3 regions of the Streptomyces hawaiiensis genome follow, and region 1 is predicted to be linked to each of the others. Evidence: riboswitches for the same ligand, from Rfam matches in the RefSeq annotation. Region 1 holds a riboswitch; each other region holds the start of a gene.

Region 1 (7,632 bases):
GTGACGTGCAACAGGCCGTCCGTGCGCGCCGCCGGTGTCGCGGCGAAGTCCGACAGGACCGCCGACGCGGCCACCGAGGGCAGGGAGATGTCCCGCACCGAGGACGTCAGCCGGGCGCTCAGCGAGGTCTTCACATGCGGCCCGCCGGGCAGGGCCAGCGTCCGCAGGGACATCAGCGGATGCGCGGGGCGCCGCTCCTCGCACGCCCGCTTCAGCACATGCGCCGCCTGCCACGGATGCACCGGCAGCATCACCCGCCCCCCGTCCCGCAGCTCGCCCGGCCACACCCCCGTGACCAGGCACTCCTGCGCCGGGACCGGCACCAGCCCGAGCTCCACGACCGGCCGGTGCTCGGGCCCGTAGGCGAGCTGCTCGGCCACCGAGAAGCCGGGGCGGGACCGGCACGTCGGATGGAACGGATGCCCGTCGACGATCCGCTGCTCCCACGCCCAGTCGCTCTCCGGCCAGTCGCCCCGACCGGCATCCTGCCCCGCTCGCGACAGCGCCAAGGAGGCCACGCTGTGCCCGAGTTCGGAGGCGAAGGAAGCGGAGTGCGCTACCGCGAGGTCCGTCATCAGCCGCGCCGGATCCGCGTACGCCGCCTCGCCGAGCCGCACGACGGTGACGTACGCGCCGGTCGCGTACGGATCCGGCCGGGGGCCGTGCAGGCGGCGGCCGTCGGACAGGGACAGCGTCAATCCGTCCCGGCCCCGCTCCCGGCGGGTGACCCAGGGCAGCGGATCATGGGCCAGACCACGCCACAGCCGGGACAGCACGGCCGCCCGGGCGCCGGGCAGTTCGGCCTCGTACCGCGCCAGAAGGCCGGGCCGTACGACGGACAGCTCGTCGGCGACCTCGGTCTCGGCGGAGGGGGGACGGTGCACGGGCGGGCTCCTCGGGTACGAATAGGGGCGTCACAGCGGAATGGCGACGACCGACATACTGATCATCTCCGCCCGGAACGCTGGAAGGACCGTAGGGACGAGTGGAACGCGTGGACCTCATGCCCCCGCCCGCCGACGACGACTCGGCCCACGGTGACGACACGGCCACCGGCCTCGCCGACGCGTACGCCGCCGTGCCCCTGCTGAACTGCCTGCTGCGAGAAGTGGCCCGGCCGGTCCGCCAGGAGGGCGGACACCGGATCTACCGTCTGCCCGGCGGCAACCGGCTGCTGCGGGTGCGCGGAACGCGCCGGCCCGCCGGACCGGAGGTCGAGGTCGACGGCGCCTGGCACCGCGTCGGTCACACCGAGCTGGTCAAGCTCGTCGCCGAGGAACTGCGCCGCCACACCGGGCTGTCCAACCACGAACTGCCCACCGAGATGCTCGACAGCCGGGACGCCGTGGCCGCCCTGCTCGCCGCCCGCGCCCGGGCCACCCCACCCGAGGACCTCTACCTGCGCTCCGAGCAGTCTCTCCTCACCGGCCACACCCACCACCCGGCCCCCAAGGCGCGCGGGGGCGGCCCCGCCGCCGGCTGGCTGCCGTACGCACCCGAGGCGTACGCCCGTTTCCCGATGGCCCTGCTCGGGCTGCGCGAGGACACCGTCGTCGAGGAGGGCGACACCCGCGCCCTCGACGCCCTCGGCACGGCCCCGCCCGGCTACCGCCTGCTCCCCGCCCACCCCTGGCAGCTGGACCTGGCCGCCCCGGAGCTCGCCGCCGCCTTCGCCGACGGCAGGCTGGTCCGGCTCGGCGCGACCGCCTTCGACACCTGGCCCACGGCCGCGATCCGCACGCTCTACACACCCGAGCACGACCTCTTCCTGAAGTTCAGCCTGGACGTGCGCATCACCAACGACATCCGCCGGCTGTGGCGCCACGACCTGCTCGCCCTGCCCCGGACCGACGCGGCCGTCCGCTCCGCATTCGAGACGTTCGACGGGCCCCCGGCGTGGCTGGCCGACCGCGGGTACCGCACCGCCGACTTCGCCTTCGAGGCCCTCGCCGTCCTCGTCCGCGACGGCTTCGGCGACCGCCTCCTGCCCGGCGCGACCCCGCTGCTCGCCGCCGGGCTCGTCGAGGGCTTCGACGGCCATCCGCTCGACCGCGCCGTCGACCCGGGGGCCTGGTGGGCGGCGTACCTGGCCCGGGTCGTGCCCCCGGTGCTGGCGGCGTTCGCCGAACACGGCGTCGTCATCGAGGCTCACCTGCAGAACACCCTGGTCGCCGTGGACGCCGACGGCCTGCCGGTGCAGGCCCTGTACCGGGACGCCGAGGGCGTGAAGCTGCTGCCGGAGGTGACGCGGCGGGCCGGCTGGGAGCGGCTCGTGTACTGCCTGGTCGTCAATCACCTCATGGAGATCGCCGGCGCCCTCACCGAACGGCACCCCGGGTTCGACCCCTGGCCCGCCGCCCGCCGCGAACTCGCCCGCCACGACCTGCCGGAGATCCCCGCCCTGCTCGCCTCACCCACACTGCCGGCCAAGACGAACCTGCTGCTGCGCTGGACGGGCGCGGACGGCGCCGCCGCCCACTACCTGCCGCTGCCCAACCCGCTCAGGGCCGGCCGCATGGAATGATGGCCGGCGAACAAGGCGACGGCGGAACGAGGAAGCCGGTGTGAATCCGGCGCGGTCCCGCCACTGTGATCGGCGAGCCGGTCCCGACAGGCCACTGCCCGCGCACGGGTGGGAAGGCCGGGAGCGGCATCGACCCGAGAGCCAGGAGACTCACGCGGTCGCCTCCTCGACGGACCACCGGGGCGGATCTCCCCGGAGAGAGGGAAGGTGCGGCATGTCCGCAACGCCGGCCGGAGGGCTTCCGTGCCGCATCGTCGTCTGCCGGGACTGCTGCTGCGGCAGCCCCAAGGTGACCGGCGTCGATCACGCCGCCCAGACCCAGCGTCTGCGCACGGCGGCACCGGTACGGGTCTCCGACTGCCTCGACGTCTGCGACCAGGCCAACGTCATCGTCGTCCAGCCGTCAGCGGAGGGCCGGGGCGCCGGAGGCCGGCCGGTGTGGCTCGGACTGGTCAACGACCCGGCCGCCACCGAGGACGTCGTCTCCTGGGTGCGGGAGGGCGGTCCCGGCATCGCCCCCCTGCCCGACATCCTCGGCCTGTACGTCTTCACACCGCTCGCGCGACGCCGCGCCGACGGCTCATGACGCGGCCGGCACGCACAGCACGGGCACGGTCGACAGATGCAGCAGCTTGTGCGGTGTCGAGCCCAGCAGTGCGCCCCGCACCGGGCTCTCGCCCCATGTGCCCACCACGATGACCCTGGCCTCGTGGCGGGCCGCGGCGTCGATCAGCGCCTGCGCGGGCCGCTCGTCGACGAGTTCCACCGACGTCCGCACACCGGCCTCGTCGGCCACCCGCAGCGCGTGACCGAGCGCGGTGTTGCCGGCCTCGCGGACGGCCTCGTGATGAGCGCCGTACTCCTCGCCCGTGACGCCGGGCGCGGCGACGCCGTAGACGATCACCAGGGGTTCGTCGTACGCGGTCGCCACCTCGATGGCGACGCGCAGTGCGCTCAGGGCGCCCGGGGACTCGTCGTAGCCGAGGACCACCGACATCTTCAGGACTCCTTGCCGTCGACGAGGTCCGGGTCGACCACGCTCGGGTGTTCCGACCAGAAGGCGGGCGCCATCAGCCGCCACACGACCATGAGGACGACGCCCGCGACGATGATCCCGATCCCGATGACGAGCGGCGGGCCGAGGCCGAACCACGAGACACCGCTGTAGGAGTTGTCGGGGTCGGACATGTCCGCCACGGATTCCACCAGCAACCACGCCAGCAGCCCCGCACCGATCAGCGGGCCGAGGCCGATCAGGAAGAAGTTGCGGACGCTGCGGGTCAGCTGGCGGCGGTAGTAGACCGCGCAGGCCAGGCCCGTGAGCGCGTAGTAGAAGGCGATCAGCAGGGACAGGGCGGTGAGGGAGTCGAAGAGGGCGTTCTCACTGACGTGGTAGAGGACGAGGTACCAGGCGATGGCGATGCCGGCGACCCACCAGGTGCTCACGTCGGGGGTGCGGAACCGCGGGTGGATGCGGCCGAAGTGCGCGGGCAGCGCGTGCCGGCGTGCCATGGACAGGCCCGTGCGCGACGCCGGGATGATCGTCGTCTGCGTGGAGGCGAGCGCGGACGTCGAGACCGCCAGCAGCACGACCCAGTCCCAGCCGCCCATGGCCTCCTCGGCGAGCAGGGCGAAGATGAACTCCTCCTCCGCCGCGTTCTCGGCGAGGTAGTCCGTTCCGGCGTAGCCCACGACCGCGAAGGCGACCGCGAGGTAGGTCACCAGCAGCAGCACCGTCGACCAGACGGCCGCCTTGCCGGGGGCGGTGGCCGAGTCCTCGACCTCCTCGGTGAGGTTGACCGCCGACTCCCACCCCCAGTAGATGAACACACCCAGCAGCAGCGACGCGGTCAGTGACGCTCCGCCGGCCCCGAACGGCTCGAGCCAGCCGAACTTCGGATCGATGGCGTCGAGGGTGCCGGTGTCGGCGTAGACGCGGTAGAGCGCCACCACGGCGAAGGCGAGCAGGCAGATGACCTGCGCCAGGATGAGGACGTTCTGCACCTTGGCCGACAGCTCGGTGCCGATCACGCAGACGGCCGTCATCACCAGGATGAGCAGCACCGTCAGGACCTGGCGCAGCACGTCGTCGTCGGCCCAGCTGTCCAGGCCGACGGCCAGCAGGAAGAACGTCACGGCGACGTCCGCGAGCGACCCGACGACCAGGACGCCCGTCATCGCGATGGCCCAGCCGCCCAGCCAGCCCGCCCAGGGCCCCATGGCCCGGGTGACCCAGGAGAACGTCGTGCCGCAGTCCTGGTCGACCTTGTTGAGGTAGTAGAAGGCCGACGCGATCAGCAGCATGGGCACGAACGACGCGAGCATCACCCCGGGGGCGTGGATGCCCACCAGCGCCACGATCGGGCCGATGACCGCCGCCACGGAGTACGCGGGGGAGGTCGCGTTGAGCCCGATGACCAGCGCGTCGACGAATCCGATCGCATTGGGCTTCAGGCTCGCCTGCGGGGGTGGGCCCGAGTCCGTGACGTCCTTGGCCATGCGCCCTCGCTCCCGTTGTGTGTGCGTCCATACAACAGGCACTTGCGGAGCAATTTAACTATTGATCCCCATTTCAGGCATCATGTCGCCTTACGGCCGCGGACCAGCAGGTGCAGGAAGTACGGCGTGCCGATCACCGCCGTCATCAGGCCGGCGCCCAGCTGGGCGGGGGCGATGACGGTGCGGCCGAGAAGGTCGGCCGTACCGACCAGCGCGGCGCCGAGCAGGACGGCGACCGGCACCACCCGGCCGTGCCGCCGGCCGACGAGGGCGCGGGCCGCGTGCGGCGCCACCAGGCCGACGAAGCCGATCGTGCCGGCCGAGGCGACGGCGGTCGCGGCGAGCAGCACGCCCACCACCAGCAAGCCCAGCCTGGCCCGCGGCAGTCCGAGGCCGAGCAGCCGCGGGGTGTCCTCGTCCAGGGAGACCAGGTCCAGCTCGGTGCGCCGGGCGACCGCGACGGCCAGGCCCAGCACCAGGACGAGCGCGACGGGCAGAACGTCCGCCATGGTCCGCCCGTAGGTGGAACCGGACAGCCAGGTCAGCGCCTTGGTGGCGTTGAACGGGTCGGTGAGCACGATCAGCAGGCTGATCAGGGCCGTGGAACCGGCCGCCATGCCGATGCCGACGAGGACCAGCCGGTTCTGCCGGTAGCCGCCCCGGGCGGAGAGCCCGAAGACGACGGCCGAGGCCAGCGCCGCGCCCCCGAACGCCGCGCCCGCGACACCCCAGGACCCGGCCGCGGGCACGGTGGTGACGAGCAGGACGGCGCCCAGCGCGGCACCGCCGGAGACGCCCAGCACGCCGGGCTCCGCCAGGGGGTTGCGGGTCACAGCCTGCACCAGCGTGCCGGCCAGGGCGAGCGCACCGCCCGCGCAGAGGGCCGCGAGCACCCGCGGCACGCGGGTGTCCAGGACGAAGGAGACGGTCTGCCCGGCCCGCCCCTGTGCCCAGTTGGCGACATCGCCGAGCAGGAGCTTGCTGTCGCCGAGCAGGACGCCGGCCAGTGTGACGCCGACGACCGCGGCGACGAGAGCGGCCACGGTGACGAGGAACGCCGTCCGGCTCGGAATGCGCAGCCGGTCCGGCGCGTCGGCCCCGCCGGTGTCCCGCAGCCGCAGGGCCGTCACCACCAGGAAGACGGCGCCGACCAGACTGGTGACGATGCCGGTCGGGACGGCGACCGCCGTGTCCGCCGGGACGATGGCCCGCAGCAGCACGTCCGACCCGAGCACCAGCCCGGCACCGGCAAGACCGGCCACGGGCAGGACCGCCCGGGCGCGGACGAAGCCCCGGAACCGGCGGGCGAGCGGACGGACCAGCGCGGGCGCGCACAGGCCGACGAAGCCGATGGGCCCGGCGAGCGTGACGGCCGCCGCGGACAGCAGCGCCGCCAGGACCACCACCGTGACACGGGTGGCCCGTACCGGTACGCCCAGCCCGCGCGCCGCGTCGTCCCCGAGGGCGAGCGCGTCGACCCGGCGGGCGACCAGCAGCAGCCCGGCGAGCCCCACCAGGGCGACGGGCAGCATCTGCAGGACGCCGTCGAAGCCGTTCTGGCTGATGCTGCCCTGGTTCCACTGGTAGAGGCCCTCCGTCTGTTGCGGGAACAGCAGGAGCAGCCCTTCCGTGACGGAGTTCAGGCCCAGCGCGAGCGCGGTGCCGGCGAGGACCAGCCGTACGGTGCCCGTGCCGAGGCCGGACAGGGCGAGCACGACGGCGGCGGCCGCCAGCCCGCCCGCGAAGGCCACGCCGGACGAGGCGAGCAGCGGCAGCGAGACGCCGGTCGCGCCCACCAGCCCGAGGGCCAGATACGAACCGGCGTTCACCGCGAGGGTGTCGGGGGAGGCGAGGACGTTGCGGCTGACGGCCTGCAGGACCGCGCCCGCGATGCCGAGGACGACACCGACGAGGACGCCGGCGGTCATCCGCGGCAGCCGGGAGGCGACGACCACGGACGCGTCGCCCGGATCGGCCTGCCCGGTCAGGGCCTTGAACACCTGGGAGGGCCCGACGGCCGCGGTGCCCTGGGTGATGTCGACGACGGCGAGGGCGGCGACCAGGAGGACGAGAGCGGCCGTCACCGCGGCCGCACCCGTCCGGGACGCGGCCGCCTGCGGACGGGCGACGGGGGGCGCTTCGGTGACGGCCATGGCCCCGCTACTTCGTCAGCGCGTCGACGAGGGCGTCGATGTACGCCTCCATCGACTCGGGACCGCCGAACATCCAGATGCCGTCGGGCAGCCGGTGCACACGGTCCGCCTTCACGAACGGCAGGGAGGTCCACACGGCGTTCTTCTTCAGCTGGCCGGAGAACGGGTTGCTGGACTTGTCGTCGTCGTTGCCTATGTAGGCGAACCGCACGTCCTTCGGCAGGGCGGTGAGACCCTCGACGTCGGTGGTGCCGAGGCCGTAGGCGGGGTCGCCCTTGACCTTCCAGGCGTTCTTCAGGCCGAGCCGCTCGTTGACGGCGCCGATGAGGGAGCCGCTGGTGTACGGGCGCAGGGAGACCTGGTTGGACGTCACGTAGCCGTCGGCGAAGGCGATGTCGGTGCCGTCGAGCTTCGCGTCGGCGAGGGCCTTCTCGCCCTCCGCCACCTTGGCCTCGA
Region 2 (7,632 bases), 5.6 Mb from region 1:
GGGGCTCGGGGTCTCCTGACCTACGCCGCGACGTGGTGAGCCAGTGGCAGATGGGGGTCGCTCTCGCCCGGGGCCGGCTCCGGATCCGCGTGTACCAGGGCCGCGGTCAGGCGCGGTACCGCGTGCAGCAGCGCGTGCTCGGCGTCCACGGCGATGCGGTGGGCCTCGCGCACCGTCACCTCGCCGTCCACCACGACCGCCACCTCGGCGCGCAGCCGGTGGCCGATCCAGCGCAACCGCAGCTCACCCACTCCGCGCACCCCGGGAACCTCGGTCAGGGCCCGCTCGGCCCGGTCCACCAGCGCCGGGTCGACGGCGTCCATCACCCGGCGGAACACCTCCCGGGCCGCGTCCCGCAGGACCAGGACGATCGCCGCCGTGATCACCAGCCCGACGACCGGGTCCGCCCGTTGCCATCCGAGGGCCGAGCCTCCGGCGCCCAGCAGCACGGCCAGTGAGGTGAATCCGTCGGTACGGGCGTGCAGCCCGTCGGCGACCAGCGCCGCCGAGCCGATCGAGCGGCCGACGCGGATGCGGTAGCGGGCCACCCACTCGTTGCCGGCGAAGCCGACGAGAGCGGCCACGGCGACCGCCGGGACGTGTGTGACCGGGCGCGGATCCAGCAGCCGGTCCACGGCCGTCCAGCCCGCGAAGGCCGCGGAGGCGGCGATCGTCAGCACGATCACCAGCCCCGCCAGGTCCTCGGCCCGCCCGTAGCCGTAAGTGAAGCGGCGCGTGGCCGCGCGCCGGCCCAGCACGAAGGCGATCCCGAGCGGGACGGCGGTCAGCGCGTCCGCGGTGTTGTGCACCGTGTCCCCGAGCAGCGCCACCGATCCGGAGAAGGCCACCACGACCGCCTGGGCCAGCGCCGTCACGCCGAGGACGACGAGCGAGACCCACAGCGCCCGCATCCCGCGGGCCGAGGACTCCAGGGCGGAGTCGACCTTGTCGGCCGTCTCGTGGGAGTGCGGGGCGAGGAGGTGGCCGATCCGATGGCGCAGGCCGTGCCGCTGCCGCCGGTCGTGCCGGTGCCCGTGGGTGTGGTCGTGGGGGTGGGAGTGCTCGTGCCGGTCGCTCACGTGGGTCCCCTTTCGGTGCGCGCGAGAGTGGACGTACCCATGCCGAGGCGCCATTATGTGCGTATGAGCGCACGCATGCACCTGTCATCTGCGCATAATGCGCATCCGCGCAGCCCCGGCGAGGAGCAGCTCGCGCTCGCCGCGGAACTCCTCGCCCTGCTGGGGGACCGCACCCGGCTCGCCCTGCTGCACGCGCTGACCGGGTCGGAGGCCGACGTCACGACGCTCACGCAGGCGTGCGGGGCGGCCAGACCGGCCGTCAGCCAGCACCTGGCCCGACTGCGCCTCGCGGGCCTGGTGAACACGCGCAAAGAGGGCCGCCGGGTGATCTACTCACTCCGCGACGGCCATCTGCGCCGGCTCGTCGACGAGGCGCTGAACGTGGCCGACCACCGCCTCAGCGACCGCCCCCCGCACGACTGAGTACGGCCCGCTCAGTGACGCGCCGCCGTCCCGAGGTACTGCTCGGCGAAGGCGGCGGCCGCCGCGGGCGAGGTGAACAGGCGGCGCAGCCGGGCGAGCGTGGTGCCCGCGCGGAAGGGGTCGCCCGCCGCCGTGCCGTGGTACACCTCGGACAGCCACTGCGAGAACTCCTGGTAGTCCCACACGCGCCGCAGACACGCCTGCGCGTAGCCGTCGAGGCCGCTGCCGTCGCCGGTGGTCAGCCGGGCGACCAGGGCGTCGCCGAGCAGGAAGGCGTCGTGCAGGGCGAGGTTCATGCCCTTGGCGGCGATGGGGGCGACCAGATGGGCCGCGTCCCCGGCGAGGTAGAGCCGGCCGTGCACCATCGGCTCGACCACGTAATCGTGCATGTCCAGTACGCGCTTCTCGATCAGCCGGCCCTCGGTCAGCGGCGGCACACCGGCCGCCCCGAGCCGTTCCTGGAGCTCCGACCAGACGCGTTCGTGCGGCCAGTTCTCCGGGTCGTCGCCCGGCGGGCACTGGAGGTAGTAGCGGGTCACCTGCGGACTGCGGGGCATCTGTCCGGCGAAGCCGCGCGCGTGGCAGCCGAACAGCACGCAGTCGGCGGACGGCGGCGCCTCGGCGAGCAGGGCCAGCCAGCCGATGCCGTAGTCGTGCCGCGCGATCCGGACCCGCTCGGGCGGGAGCGAGGCCCGGGTCACTCCGCGTGCCCCGTCGCACCCGGCGACGAAGTCGCAGTGCACGACGTGGCGTTCACCCGTCTCGGGGCAGGTGTACGACACCGACGGCCGGTCGGTGCCGAGGTCCTGGACCCGCACGTCCCGGACGCCGAAGCGGATCCGGCCGCCCCGGACATCGGCGTACTCGCGCACCAGGTCCGTCACCAGCAACGGCTGCGGGTAGACGAAGTGGTGGCTGCCCGTCAGCTCGCCGTACGGGAACCGATAACGCTCCCCGACGAAGCGGAACTCGCAGGCCGTGTGCAGTTCCGCGCTGTCCAGCAGATTGCGGGCGAGACCCCGCTTCTCCAAGCCGCGTACGGCCCATTCCTCGATGACCCCGGCCCGGGGCCGCTGTTCGATGAACTCCCGGGTCTCGGTCTCCAGCACCAGGCAGTCCACGGACGCGGCCCGCAGGATGTTGCCGACCGTCAGACCCGCGGGACCGGCACCCACGACAACGACTGGGAAGCGTTGCGGGGCGCCGGAGTCCGCGGGCGGAAAGGCGTGGGTCATGCGCACATTATGGAGGCCGGTCTCAGTGGACGGGCACCTCCTCGACCGTCACCTCCTCGATGCTTCGCTCGATCTCCCCGGACGGGGAGGCGCAGGCCCGGGCCCAGTAGTAGATCGCCAGCGAGAACACCGCGACGACCAGGATGTCCCACCACAGTCCGAGGTGCCCCTGGCCGCCGAAGCCGCCCTGCCAGGAGATGACGCCCATGCCCAGCAGGTAGACGGGCAGCCACTGGGCGGCCTTGAAGTCGAGGCGGGGCGCGTCGGGCAGACCCTTGCGGGTGGCGTACCAGGCGTAGCCGCCGAGCAGGACGTAGCCGAGGACGATGGCCACGCCGAGCCGCCACAGGGTGTCCCAGGTGGACCAGTAGATGATGAGGTTGGCCACCACGAACGACAGCGGCGAGAGGACCTTCCCGGCGGGCAGGCGGTAGGGGCGCGCCCGGTGCGGCAGCCGGTCCGCGAAGACGCCGTAGGCCAGCGGGGCGCCCGCGTACATCAGCACGCTCGCCGAGGTGATGAAGCTGACCAGCTGCTGCCAGCTCGGGAACGGCAGGAAGCAGACCACGCCGGTCACGAAGGACACGATCAGCCCGAACCACGGCACACCGCGCGCGTCGGTGCGGGCGAAGAGCTTCGGCGCGTAGCCGTTGCGGGCCAGCCCGTAGGAGACGCGGGACGTGGCCGTCGTGTAGATCAGGCCGGTGCCGCCGGGGGAGACCACCGCGTCCAGGTACAGCACCACGCTCAGCCAGCCGAGGCCCACCACGGTCGCCAGGCCCGCCCACGGGCCGCTGATGCCGGGGTAGTCGAGCTTGGTCCAGCCGTGCGCGAAGGAGCTCAGCGGCAGGGCGGCGATGAAGACGACCTGGAGCAGGACGTAGATGGCCGCCCCGATGGCGACCGAGCCGATCGTGGCGCGCGGCAGGTCCCGCTGCGGGTCGCGGCTCTCGCCCGCCAGCTGGATCGCCTGCTCGAAGCCCAGCAGGGCGAAGATGATGCCGCTGGAACTGACGGCGCTCAGCACCCCGTGGGCCCCGAACGGGGCGAAGCCGTGCTCGGTGAAGTTGCCCGGGTGGAAGTTGCCGGCCGCGATGATGAAGATCGCGGCCAGCGGCACGGCCACCTTCCACCAGGTGGCGGCGCTGTTGGTGTGGGCCAGGATCCGCACGCCGAGGAAGTTGACGACGACGAACACGGCCATCAGCGCGACGGCGACGACGAAGCCGCTCGTCGTCAGCGTCCCGTCCTTCGCGTGCTGGAAGCCCCGCGCCCAGTGCCAGTGTCCGGCGTAGCCGATCATGGCCTCGACCTCGATCGGGGCCACCGTCGCCGCCTGGAGCCAGGAGAACCAGCCGAAGGACATGCCGGCCAGCCCGCCGAACGCGTAGTGCGGATAACGGGCCGTGCCGCCCGCGACCGGGAACATGCCGCCGAGTTCCGCGTGCACCAGGGCCAGCAGCACGATCGCAACGGCGCCGATCAGCCAGGACAGGATCGCCGCGGGGCCGGCCGCCACGACGGCCTTCTCGGCGCCGTACAACCAGCCCGAGCCGATGATGGACCCGACCGACGCCCACATGAGCCCGATCAGCCCGACATCCCGGCGCAGGCCGTTTCTTTCCATGAATGCGGGGCCTCTCATCAGTGAACTCGAAGAGTCCGGAGCAAGAGGCCTCAGGTTAGGAATCGGTCAGCCGGCGGAAGAAGACCAGTTGTGCAGCCTTGACCGGGCGCGGGTGTTTCGTGGGAAACGCTTCAGGATTCCTGTACGCGGTGATGAGACAGCCGTGGGATCTCGATCGCCGGGCAGCGGTCCATCACCATCTCCAGCCCCGCCGCGCGGGCCCGGTCGTACGCCCCCTCGTCGATGACGCCGAGCTGGAACCAGACGGCCTTCGCGCCCTTGGCGGCCGCCTCGTCCGCGACGGCCCCGGCGAGGTCGCTGTTCACGAACACGTCGACGACGTCCACGTCGAAGGGGATGTCCGCCAGGCTCGCGTACCCCTTCTCCCCGTGCACCGTCTCCGCCTTCGGATGCACCGGCACGACGCGCTTGCCGAAGCGCTGGAGCACGGCCGCGACGCCGTACGCCGCCCGCTGCTCGTTCGACGACAGGCCCACCACGGCCCAGGTGTCGCCGAGCTCGGTGAGGATCCTGCGGACCGCTGCCTCGTCGCCGTACACCGGCGGCCTCCTCGGGAGTCGTGGACGAACTGCTCTCCCGGCAACGACGCGGAGTGCGCGGTGATTCCCGGGCGCCTCCGTGATAGCTTGCCGAGGCCAGTCGAACCCATGTACGTGGGTCAGGGAATCCGGTGCGAATCCGGAACTGACGCGCAGCGGTGAGGGGGACGGGCGGGGCCTCGGCCACTGGACGACTCGGTCGTCCGGGAAGGCGTCCCGCACCGGGTGAACCCGAGTCCGAAGACCTGCTGGCGGCCCCCGCGGCCGCACGCGGCGGGGGAGCACCGTACGACCGGGCTCCGCGAATGGGCCCTCGACGACTGAGGACTGGTTCCCGTGCCCCTCGCTCCACCCGCCCGTGCCGCTGCCCTGCTCGCGGCCGGCTCCCTGCTCCTGACCGGCTGCGGGGGCGCCGAGGCCACCGACGCGAAGGCCGCCGTCACACTCTCCAACTGCGGGCACGAGGTCCGCGTCGCGGCCGCGCCGCGGCACGCCGTGTCCCTCAACCAGGGCACCACCGAGATCCTGCTCTCCCTCGGCCTGGCCGACCGCCTCGCGGGCACGGCCACCTGGACCGACCCCGTGATGAAGGGGCTGGAGAAGGCCGACGCCGAGGTGCCGCGCATCGCCGACAACACCCCGTCCTTCGAACGCGTCCTGGACGCCGAGCCCGACTTCGTCGCCGCGTCGTTCGTCTCCACCCTCGGCAAGGGCGGCGTCGCCACCCGCGAGCAGTTCGAGAAGCTCGGCGTCCCCACCTACGTCTCCCCGTCCGACTGCGCGGGCAAGGACAACTCGGGCGGCGGTGACGGCGCACGCGACAAGGCTCTGGGCATCGACACCGTCTACGGCGAAGTATGTGACCTCGCGACCGTGTTCGGAGTGAAGGGTCGCGGCGACGCGCTCGTGTCCTCCCTCCGGCAGCGCATGAAGAAGGCCACGGCGGGCATCGACGCCTCCGACGTCACCCTCCTCTACTGGTTCGCGAACTCCGAGTCGCCCTACATGGCGGGCTGTTGCGGAGCGCCCGGCATCATCACCCGGGCCCTCGGCGCGAAGAACGTCTTCGACGACACACACGAGGAGTGGCCGCAGGTCAACTGGGAGACGGTCGCCGACCGCGACCCCGACGTCCTCGTCATCGGCGACCTGACCCGTAAGTCGCAGACCGCCGAGTCGGCCGCGAAGAAGATCGCCTTCCTGGAGTCCAACCCGGTCACCAGGAACATGGACGCCGTCCGGCACAAGCGGTACGTGCTGCTCAGCGGGCAGGCCATGAACCCGACCATCCGCACCGTCGAGGGCGTGGAGCAGGTGGCCGCCGGGCTGCGCCGGTCCGGGCTGGTGAAGTGACCGCCCAAGGTCCGCCGGATGCCGGGGTCCGGCCCCGGCGCGGGGCCGGACTCGCCCTGGGGGCGGCCGGGGCCGTCGCGCTCGCCGCGTCCGTCGCGGTGGCCCTCACCATCGGTCCCGCCGACCTCCGCGTCGGTGACGTGTGGTCCGTCGTGGCCGCCCACCTCGGCCTCGGCAGCTCGCAGCTGACGCCGATCCGGGACGGGATCGTCTGGCAGCTGCGACTGCCGCGCACCCTGCTCGCGGCCGTGTGCGGAGCCGGACTCGCCGTGTGCGGGGCGGTGATGCAGTCGCTGCTGCGCAACCCGCTCGCCGACCCCTTCGTACTCGGGGTGTCCTCGGGCGCCTCCACCGGAGCGGTCCTCGTGGTCGTGCTCGGCGCGGGTGGCGGTGCCCTCTCGGTGTCGGCGGGCGCGTTCCTCGGCGCCCTGCTGTCCTTCGCGCTGGTGCTGCTGCTCAGCCACACCCTCGGCGGCACCACCGACCGGGTGGTCCTCGCGGGCGTCGCCGCCATGCAGCTCTTCTCCGCGCTCACCTCCTTCGTCGTGATGACCTCCGCCGACGCCGAGACCACCCGCGGTGTGCTGTTCTGGCTCCTCGGCTCACTCGGCGGCGCCGGCTGGACCGACGTATGGCTGTGCCTGGCGGTGCTGGCCGTGGCGCTCGTGGTGTGCCTGTCGTACGCCCGTACCCTCGACGCCTTCGCCTTCGGGCAGGACGCGGCGGCCGCGCTCGGGGTGTCCGTCGCCCGCACCCGCCTGGTGCTGCTGTGCGTCACGGCCCTGCTCACCGCCGCGCTGGTCAGCTCGGCCGGGGCGATCGGCTTCGTCGGACTGGTCCTGCCGCACGCCGCCCGGGCCCTGACCGGCCCCGGGCACACGCGGCTGCTGCCGGTCACCGCCCTCGCGGGGGCGGTGTTCCTCGTATGGGTGGACACCCTGGCCCGAACGGTCCTCGATCCGCAGGAGGTTCCGGTGGGGGTCGTGACGTCGCTGATCGGGGTGCCGGCGTTCGTGGCGGTGCTGTACCGGACGCGGAGGGCGCGGTGAGCGGCGCGGGGGCGACGGCGGGGGCGGGGCTGCGGGCCGACCGGGTCAGCCGCAGTGCCGGCGGGCGTCTCATCCTGGACGGCGTCGCCCTCGCCCCGGAGACCGGCTCCACGGTCGGCGTCCTCGGTCCCAACGGCTCCGGCAAGTCCACGCTGCTGCGGCTGCTGGCCGGGCTGCTCACGCCGACCTCCGGAGTCGTCACCCTCGACGGCACACCGCTGGGCGACCTGCCCCGCCGCACGGTCGCACGCCGCCTCGCCGTCGTCGAGCAACAGTCGGACACCCAGGTGGAGTTGACGGTCGAGG
Region 3 (7,632 bases), 4.4 Mb from region 1:
GGTGGGACTGGCGGGCGGGGTCCAGGCGGAAGCCGTCCGGCGCGTGGTGGAGGCACTGCGCGGAGCCGATGCACAGGGAGCGGTCGACCTCGACGTGCCAGCGGTCGCCCATCGCTACGCCTGCGCCGGGAGGTGGATCATCTTGTGCTCCAGGTACGCGCCGTACCCCTCGGGCCCGAACTCCCGCCCCAGACCGGAGTTCTTGTAGCCGCCGAAGGGGCCCAGCATGTCCAGGCTGAAGGTGTTGACGGAGTACGTGCCGGTACGGACGCGGCGGGCGATGTCGATGCCGTGCTCGACGTCCGCGGTCCAGACGCTGCCGCTCAGTCCGTAGTCGGAGTCGTTCGCGATCTTCACGGCGTCGGACTCGTCGTCGTAGGGCAGCAGGCAGATCACCGGGCCGAAGATCTCCTCGCGGGCGATACGCATGGAGTTGTCGACGTCGCCGAAGAGGGTCGGCTCGACGTACCAGCCGCGGTCGAGGCCGGCCGGGCGTCCGCCGCCGGTGAGGATCTTGGCGCCTTCCTCCTGCCCGATGCGGATGTAGTCGAGGTTGCGCCGCTGCTGCCGCCGCGCCACCAGCGGCCCCACCTGGGTGGCCGGGTCCAGCGGGTCACCCACCGTCAGGGCGCGTGCCGCGGCGGCGAGGGCGTCGGCGAACTCGTCGTAGCGGGAGCGCGGCAGAAGGATGCGGGTCTGGGCGACGCAGGCCTGGCCGTTGTTCATCCAGGCGGCGGGGGCGATGCCCGCCACAGCCGTCCCGACGTCCGCGTCGGGGAGCACGACGGCCGCCGACTTGCCGCCCAGTTCCAGGGTCACGCGCGTGAGGTGGCGGGCGGCGACCTCCATCACGCGCTTGCCGGCCGCGACGGACCCGGTGAAGGACACCTTGTCGATCCCGGGGTGCCCGACCAGGTACTCGCTCACCTCCCGGCCGGCGGGCAGGATCGACAGCACGCCCTGCGGCAGCCCGGCCTCGCGGGCGATCTCGCCGAGCAGATAGGCGTCGAGCGGCGACTCGGGCGAGGGCTTGAGCACGACCGTGCAGCCGGCGAGGAGCGCGGGGGCGAGCTTGGCGGCGGCGACGAACTGCGGGACGTTCCAGGGGACCACGGCGGCCACGACTCCGACGGGCTCGCGCCGCACGAGGATCGTGCCGAGCACGCCGTCGCGCCGCTCCTCGTAAGTGAAGTTCCGCGCGACGGTGATCGCGGAGTCCCACACCATCACGGCCCCGAGCGCCTGCGCGAGGACGCTCCAGGAGTACGGCGAGCCGTTCTGGGCGGAGATCACGCGGGCGATCTCGTCGTGCCGGACGGCGATGGCGTCCTTGATGCGGCTGACGACCTCGATCCGCTCGTCGAGACTCATCCGCGGCCAGGGTCCCTCGTCGAACGCCCGCCGCGCCGCCGCCACCGTACGGTCCACATCGGCCGTCGAGGCGTGCGGGACGCGTCCGATGACCTCCTCGGTGTGCGGCGAGATCACCTCGATGACGTCCTGGCCCAGGGGGTCGGTCAACTCCCCGCCGATGAACAGCTGTCCGTGTTCCACGAGCTCGGTCATGGCGACTGCCTCCCCGGGAGCGTCCTCTGACGGTGCATCAGGTAAGCCCACTGATACCAGCCCCGCCCACAGGAGTCCACGGACCGCGCACCACGGGGAGCCTCCCAATGGAACCCGTTCTAGTTATAGTGACGGAGAGTCGGCGACAGGGGAGCCCATGACACAGGTGACCGACCACGGCGGGGGCGTCCGGTCCCTCCGGGTCCCGATCCCGGACAACCCGCTCGGCCACACGCTGGTGTACGTCGTCGACACCGACCGTGGCCCGGTGCTGATCGACACCGGCTGGGACGACCCGGAGTCCTGGGACACCCTCGCGCGGGGCCTCACCGCCTGCGGCACCTCGGCCGCCGAGATCCACGGCGTGGTCATCACCCACCACCACCCGGACCACCACGGCCTGTCCGGCCGGGTCCGGGAGGCGTCGGGCGCGTGGATCGCGATGCACGCGGCGGACACCGCGGTCGTACGACGGACCCGGGAGGCCCGCCCCGAGCGCTGGTTCTCGTACATGACGGCCAAGCTCAGCGCCGCCGGAGCGCCCGAGGAGCACATCGCCCCGCTGCGTGCGGCCCGGCCCCGCGCCCTGCCCGGCCTCTCCCCCGCCCTGCCCGACCGCGACATCGTTCCCGGCGAACTCCTGGAGCTGCCCGGCCGCCGCCTGCGCGCGATCTGGACCCCGGGGCACACACCGGGCCATGTCTGTCTCCACCTGGAGGAGACCCACCCGGCTCAACTCCCGGGCCGGGGCCGCCTGTTCTCCGGCGACCACCTGCTGCCCGAGATCACCCCGCACATCGGCCTCTACGAGGATCCGGACGACGCCACCGTCACCGACCCCCTGGGCGACTACCTCGACTCCCTGGAGCGCGTCGGCAGGCTGGCCCCCGCCGAGGTCCTCCCGGCCCACCAGCACCCGTTCCCCGACGCCGCCGCCCGCGTACGCGAGCTGCTCACCCACCACGAGTCACGCCTGACCGCCCTGCTGGCCCTGCTCGCCGAGCCCCTCACCCCCTGGCAGCTCGCCGAGCGCATGGAATGGAACCGCCCCTGGGACCAGATCCCGTACGGCTCCCGCACCATCGCCGTCTCGGAGGCCGAGGCGCATCTGCGGCGACTGGTGAAGCTGGGCCGGGCGGAGGCGGTGCCGGGGAGCGACCCGGTGACGTACACGGCGGTGTAAAGGCGGCGCAAGCAAGGCGCGATGGGAGGAGCAATCGCGTCGCCGAGGGCCCGCAGAGGGTGCTACGAAACGTCCATGGACCTCATTGACCCCACAGACTCCATAGACGCCACGGACCCCATGGACGCCAAGGACGCCATGGAACGCCTCCTCGCCGAACGCGCCTGCGAGCGTCTGATCCTCGGCTTCGTCCACCGGCTCGACCTCGGCGAACCCGCCTCCGTCGCCGAGCTGTTCACCGAGGACGGCGTCTGGCAGTGGCCACACGACAGGCGGCTGGTCAAGGGCCGCGACGCCCTGCGGAGGTACTTCGGCTCCCGTCCGGCCGACCGGCTCTCCCGCCGCATGATGTCCAACGTCCTGGTCACGGTGACGTCCCCGGACACCGCCGGGGCGATCTCCTACTTCACGACGTATCGCGTCGACGGCTACGAGGGCGGCGTCATCCCGGCCGGGCCGCCGGTCCAGATCGGACACTACGAGGACACCTTCCACCGGGTCGACGGGACCTGGCTGCTCGCCTCACGGACCCTCCACCTTCCCTTCGGCGGACCCACCCCGAGCCCGAACCTGCCTTCTCCACAAGGCGCTTGACGTCGCGGAGCGCCCCTAGGATGGTCGGAAGCAACGCTCGCACCGGGAGAGATGCCCATGGGCACCGAAGAGGCCGCACGCACATCGACCGGCAGCGGGGCCCTGGACAGCGGGTGCGCCGGGCCCATGGTGCCGCGGCTGGCCCTCGGGGCCCGGCTGCGCGAGCTGCGGGAGGAGCGGGGCATCGGCCGGGCGGACGCGGGGCACGTCATCCGCGCCTCCTCCTCCAAGATCAGCCGGATGGAGGCGGGCCGCCACGGCTTCAAACTGCGGGACGTCGCCGATCTGCTCACCCTCTACGGCGTCACCGACGAGGCCGAGCGCGCCACCCTGCTGGCGCTGGCCGAGCAGGCCAACACCCCCGCCTGGTGGAGGTACTACAGCGATGTCGTGCCCGCCTACAGGCAGACCTATCTCGGGGCCGAGCAGGCGGCCAGTCTCATCCGCTGCTTCCGGGTCCAGCGCGTCCCCGGCCTGCTGCAGAGCGCCGACTACGCCCGGGCCGACCTCCGGCTCGCCCACCCGGACGCCGGTGCGGCGGAGATCGACCGCCGGGTCGCGCTACGGATGACCCGCCAGCGGATCCTGCGCCGACAGCCGGCGACCCGGCTGTGGGCCGTGATCGACGAGGCGGCGCTGCGCCGCCCGGTCGGCGGTGTCGGTGTGATGCGGGACCAGCTCAGGCATCTCATCGAGATCTGCCGGCTCCCGCACGTCACGGTGCAGATCCTGCCGTTCCTCACCGGCGCCCACGCCGCGGAGGGCGGTCCGGTCACCATTCTGCGGCTGCCCGGCGGGCAGTTGCCCGACGTGGTCTACCTGGAGCAGCTCACCACCGCCCTCTACCCCGACCGGCCGGCCGACATCGAGTGCTACTGGGATGCCATGAACCGGCTGGTGGTCGAAGCCGAGTCGCCGGACGAGACTCCGACCATCCTGCACCGCATCCTCCAGGAGACCTGAGCGTCAGCGCTTGCGGGCGACGCCGCCGTACTGGTGGACCTCGGCGGGAAGGCCCAGGGCCGCCGCGTCGGGACGCCAGCGCGAGCAGGAGGCCACGCCCGGTTCGAGCAGCTCCAGACCGTCGAAGTAGCGCGCGATCTGCTCGGGGCTGCGCAGGATGTACGGGATCGAACCACCGTCGTTGTACTGCTCGATGGCCCTGACGTACTCCTCGCTGGTGTCGGTGGAGTCGTACTGCACGAGGTAGCTGCCGGGAGGCAGGGCGTCCACCAGCTGCCGCACGATCGAGCGGGCCTCGTCGTGGTCCTCGATGTGGCCCAGGATGCCCATCAGCATGAGGGCGACGGGCCGGTCGAAGTCGAGGGTCTTCCCGGCTTCCCGGACGATCGCGCCGGGCTCGCGCAGGTCGGCGTCGACGTAGTTGGTGACGCCTTCCGTCGTGCTGGTGAGCAGCGCGCGGGCGTGGGCCAGCACCAGCGGGTCGTTGTCGACGTAGACGATCCGGCTCTCCGGGGCCACCCGCTGGGCGATCTGGTGGGTGTTGTCCACGTTGGGCAGGCCGGTGCCGATGTCCAGGAACTGGCGGATGCCCTCTTCGGCGGCCAGGTGGCGCACGGCACGGGCGAGGAAGTAGCGGGCGGCGCGGGCGCCGGTCTCGATGCCGGGGAAGACCTCGCGGAACGCGTCACCGGCCACCCGGTCGACTTCGTAGTTGTCCTTCCCGCCCAGCCAGTAGTTCCAGATCCGGGCCGAGTGCGGCACCGAGGTGTCGATCTTGGGGAACGGCTCCTGCTCGGGGTTCTCCACCTGGTCGGTCATGGACGCTCCTGCGTGTGTGGTCGGGGGCCCCACGTTAGCCGCTCCACGCCCTGGAGAGGATCAACTCCTCTGCGCGGCCCAGGAGTTCGACCTCCACCTGGCTCATCGTCGGACTGGCGCCCCGGCGGCGCAGGGCCTCGGCCAGGGCCGGGCGCGTGAGAGGGGACGGACCGGCCAGGAGGGCGGTCAGCATGGCGCCGGCAGGCGCGGAGAGGCTGTCGCCGGCGACAGCGGCCTGCGCGAGGATCACCGCGGTCGCCGCCCAGTCCAGGCCCGGGTCGCCCTCCACCGCGTCGGACCAGTCGATGACACGGGGGCCGCCGGGGGTGAGGATCACGTTCTCCGGGTGCAGGTCCAGGTGGAGGATGCGGACGGAGGGGTCGGTGGAGCGCAGGGCGGGGACGGCGTGGAGGTCGCGCAGCAGCCGGGCGAGGATTGAGCCCGCCTCCGCCACGTCCAAGCTGCCCGCCAGGCAGGCCTGGAGCATGGTCGGGCCGGAGAGCCGCTCCATCACCAGGTCGGTGCGCGAACCGGTCGGGCGGACCCGGGGCGCCGGATAGCCGTGGGCACGCACATGTGCCATCACCGCCCCCTCGGCCGCAGCGTCACCCCCGCCGCCGCGCTCCCGGCGCAGCACCCACGCCTCGTCGATCACATACACATCGGCCCGTCGCCCGGAGCCGAGCAGCTTTCCCGGTGGTGGTGTGGTCGGCATGGGGCGAAGCTACCCCGCGGCCCCGGCGCCCAGCCGACGAGACGAAGCCCCTGCCGCCAGACACGGAGCGAGGCCCCTGCCCACCTGGCCGCGCCGGCTCGAACCGAAGCCGCCCCGCCGCCCGGCACCGGCCGACATGAAGCGAAGCCACCCCGCCGCCCGCCACTCAGGCCGACATGAAGCGAAGCCACCCCGCCGCCCAGGCCGACAGAAGCGAAGCCACCCCGGCACCTCCACCCACACGAAGCGAAGCCACCCCACCCAACCCGGCCCCTCGGCCGGTTTTCCGCGCCCAGGTACAGTAAGCGGGTCGTCATCACACCGTACGGGGGGAAGCCGGTGCAATTCCGGCGCTGACCCGCAACCGTGAACCGCCCGCCGCGGCGGTGAGCCGGATCGCTTCGTACGGTTTCGTGACCGGCTCACGTGCCCGGCAGCCCGCCGTGCACGGCACCGTCGAGGTATACGGAGCCGAGCCGCCCGGGGGTGCCCGTGCTGCCCGGCTCCCCCACAGGGAGAGGCACCCGCCGATCATGAACGTCCGCCGCAGCGCCGCGGTCCTTGCCGCCGTCGCCGTGATCGGCGCCGCCACCCCGGCCGCCGCCGACCCGTCCCCGTCGCCCTCCCAGGCGTTCCCCTCCGCCCTGTACGGCGACACGGACCCCAAGTTCGACGGCGTCTGGCGCCAGTCGCTCGCGCTGCTCGCGCAGGACACGGTGGGTGTGAAGCCGGCGGCGAAGTCCGTGCGGTGGCTGGTGCGCCAGCAGTGCCCGGACGGCGGCTTCGCCTCCTACCGCCCCGACCCCGCCGCCGCGTGCGACGCCAAGACGATGCTGGACACCAACGCCACGTCCGCCGCCGTGCAGGCCCTCACCGCGCTCGGCGGGCACGACGACACCACCGGCAAGGCCGTCGACTGGCTGAAGTCCGTACAGAACAAGGACGGCGGCTGGGGCTACTCGCCCGGCGGGGCCAGCGACACCAACTCGACGTCGATCGTCGTCGGCGCGCTCGCCGCCGCGGGCGAGAAGCCGGACGGGGTCGACAAGGACGGCAAGTCGCCCTACGACGCGCTGCTGAAGCTCGCCCTGCCCTGCGACGGGGACGGCGACGGCGCCTTCGCGTTCCAGCCGGACAAGAAGGGCGACCTCGCCGCCAACGCGGACGCCACGGCGGCCGGTGTGCTCGGCGCGCTGGGCAAGGGCATGGTCGTCAAGCCCGGCGAGAAGTCCGACGCGGCCTGCGCGAAGGCCGCAACGCCACAGCAGGCGGCGGCGAACGGCGCGAGCTACCTCACCTCAGCCCTCGCCGAGGACGACCACCACCTCATGTCCGCCCTGGCCGGTGCCGAGCCGCAGCCCGACTTCGGCAACACCGCCGACGCGGTCGTCGCGCTCGCCGCGCGGGGGGACACCGCGCAGGCGGAGAAGTCCGTGCGGTGGCTGGAGAAGAACTCCGCGTCCTGGGCCGCGCAGAGCGGTCCGGCCGCCTACGCCCAGCTGATCTTCGCCGCCCACGCGACGGGCACGAACCCGCGCGACTTCGGCGGCGCGGACCTCGTCAAGCAGCTCAACGCGACGGGCCCGGCCCCGCAGACGGCCGAGAAGACCAAGGCCTCGGACGAGAAGGAGGACTCCGGCGACTTCTTCGGGGTCTGGTGGTACGTCGGCGTCTGTCTCGTCGCCGGAATCGGCATCGGGTTCCTGTTCACCGGCCGCAAGAAGCAGCGGCAGCTGTGATCCGCCGGGCCGTTCTCCTCCTCCTGGCCTCGCTCCTGCTGTGCGCGGGCGCG

The links. Region 1 has a riboswitch for cobalamin ahead of CEB94_RS32525 ((2Fe-2S) ferredoxin domain-containing protein). Riboswitches for the same ligand answer to the same signal wherever they lie in the genome.
Region 2: another riboswitch for cobalamin. It lies ahead of CEB94_RS06695 (ABC transporter substrate-binding protein); the one in region 1 lies ahead of CEB94_RS32525 ((2Fe-2S) ferredoxin domain-containing protein).
Region 3: another riboswitch for cobalamin. It lies ahead of CEB94_RS12405 (SCO2321 family membrane protein); the one in region 1 lies ahead of CEB94_RS32525 ((2Fe-2S) ferredoxin domain-containing protein).

The regions. Positions count from the first base shown of each region.
Region 1 is NZ_CP021978.1:7,086,095-7,093,726, forward strand. Features, by position in the region: gene CEB94_RS32515 (IucA/IucC family protein) at 1-884, opposite strand, end outside; gene CEB94_RS32520 (IucA/IucC family protein) at 986-2,524, shown strand; cobalamin riboswitch at 2,514-2,692, shown strand; gene CEB94_RS32525 ((2Fe-2S) ferredoxin domain-containing protein) at 2,739-3,110, shown strand; gene CEB94_RS32530 (universal stress protein) at 3,105-3,521, opposite strand; gene CEB94_RS32535 (APC family permease) at 3,524-5,023, opposite strand; gene CEB94_RS32540 (iron ABC transporter permease) at 5,104-7,176, opposite strand; gene CEB94_RS32545 (iron-siderophore ABC transporter substrate-binding protein) at 7,184-7,632, opposite strand, start outside.
Region 2 is NZ_CP021978.1:1,449,768-1,457,399, reverse strand. Features, by position in the region: partial or broken gene CEB94_RS06725 (YbaK/EbsC family protein) at 1-19, shown strand, start outside; gene CEB94_RS06720 (cation diffusion facilitator family transporter) at 21-1,133, opposite strand; gene CEB94_RS06715 (ArsR/SmtB family transcription factor) at 1,143-1,502, shown strand; gene CEB94_RS06710 (4-hydroxybenzoate 3-monooxygenase) at 1,514-2,737, opposite strand; gene CEB94_RS06705 (APC family permease) at 2,760-4,364, opposite strand; gene CEB94_RS06700 (CoA-binding protein) at 4,496-4,924, opposite strand; cobalamin riboswitch at 5,005-5,191, shown strand; gene CEB94_RS06695 (ABC transporter substrate-binding protein) at 5,261-6,277, shown strand; gene CEB94_RS06690 (FecCD family ABC transporter permease) at 6,274-7,326, shown strand; gene CEB94_RS06685 (ABC transporter ATP-binding protein) at 7,323-7,632, shown strand, end outside.
Region 3 is NZ_CP021978.1:2,679,216-2,686,847, forward strand. Features, by position in the region: gene CEB94_RS12370 (ferredoxin) at 1-112, opposite strand, end outside; gene CEB94_RS12375 (aldehyde dehydrogenase) at 115-1,566, opposite strand; gene CEB94_RS12380 (Strvi_7410 family MBL fold metallo-hydrolase) at 1,724-2,749, shown strand; gene CEB94_RS12385 (nuclear transport factor 2 family protein) at 2,825-3,343, shown strand; gene CEB94_RS12390 (helix-turn-helix domain-containing protein) at 3,401-4,306, shown strand; gene CEB94_RS12395 (SAM-dependent methyltransferase) at 4,310-5,125, opposite strand; gene CEB94_RS12400 (phosphotransferase) at 5,160-5,840, opposite strand; cobalamin riboswitch at 6,123-6,300, shown strand; gene CEB94_RS12405 (SCO2321 family membrane protein) at 6,374-7,579, shown strand; gene CEB94_RS12410 (SCO2322 family protein) at 7,576-7,632, shown strand, end outside.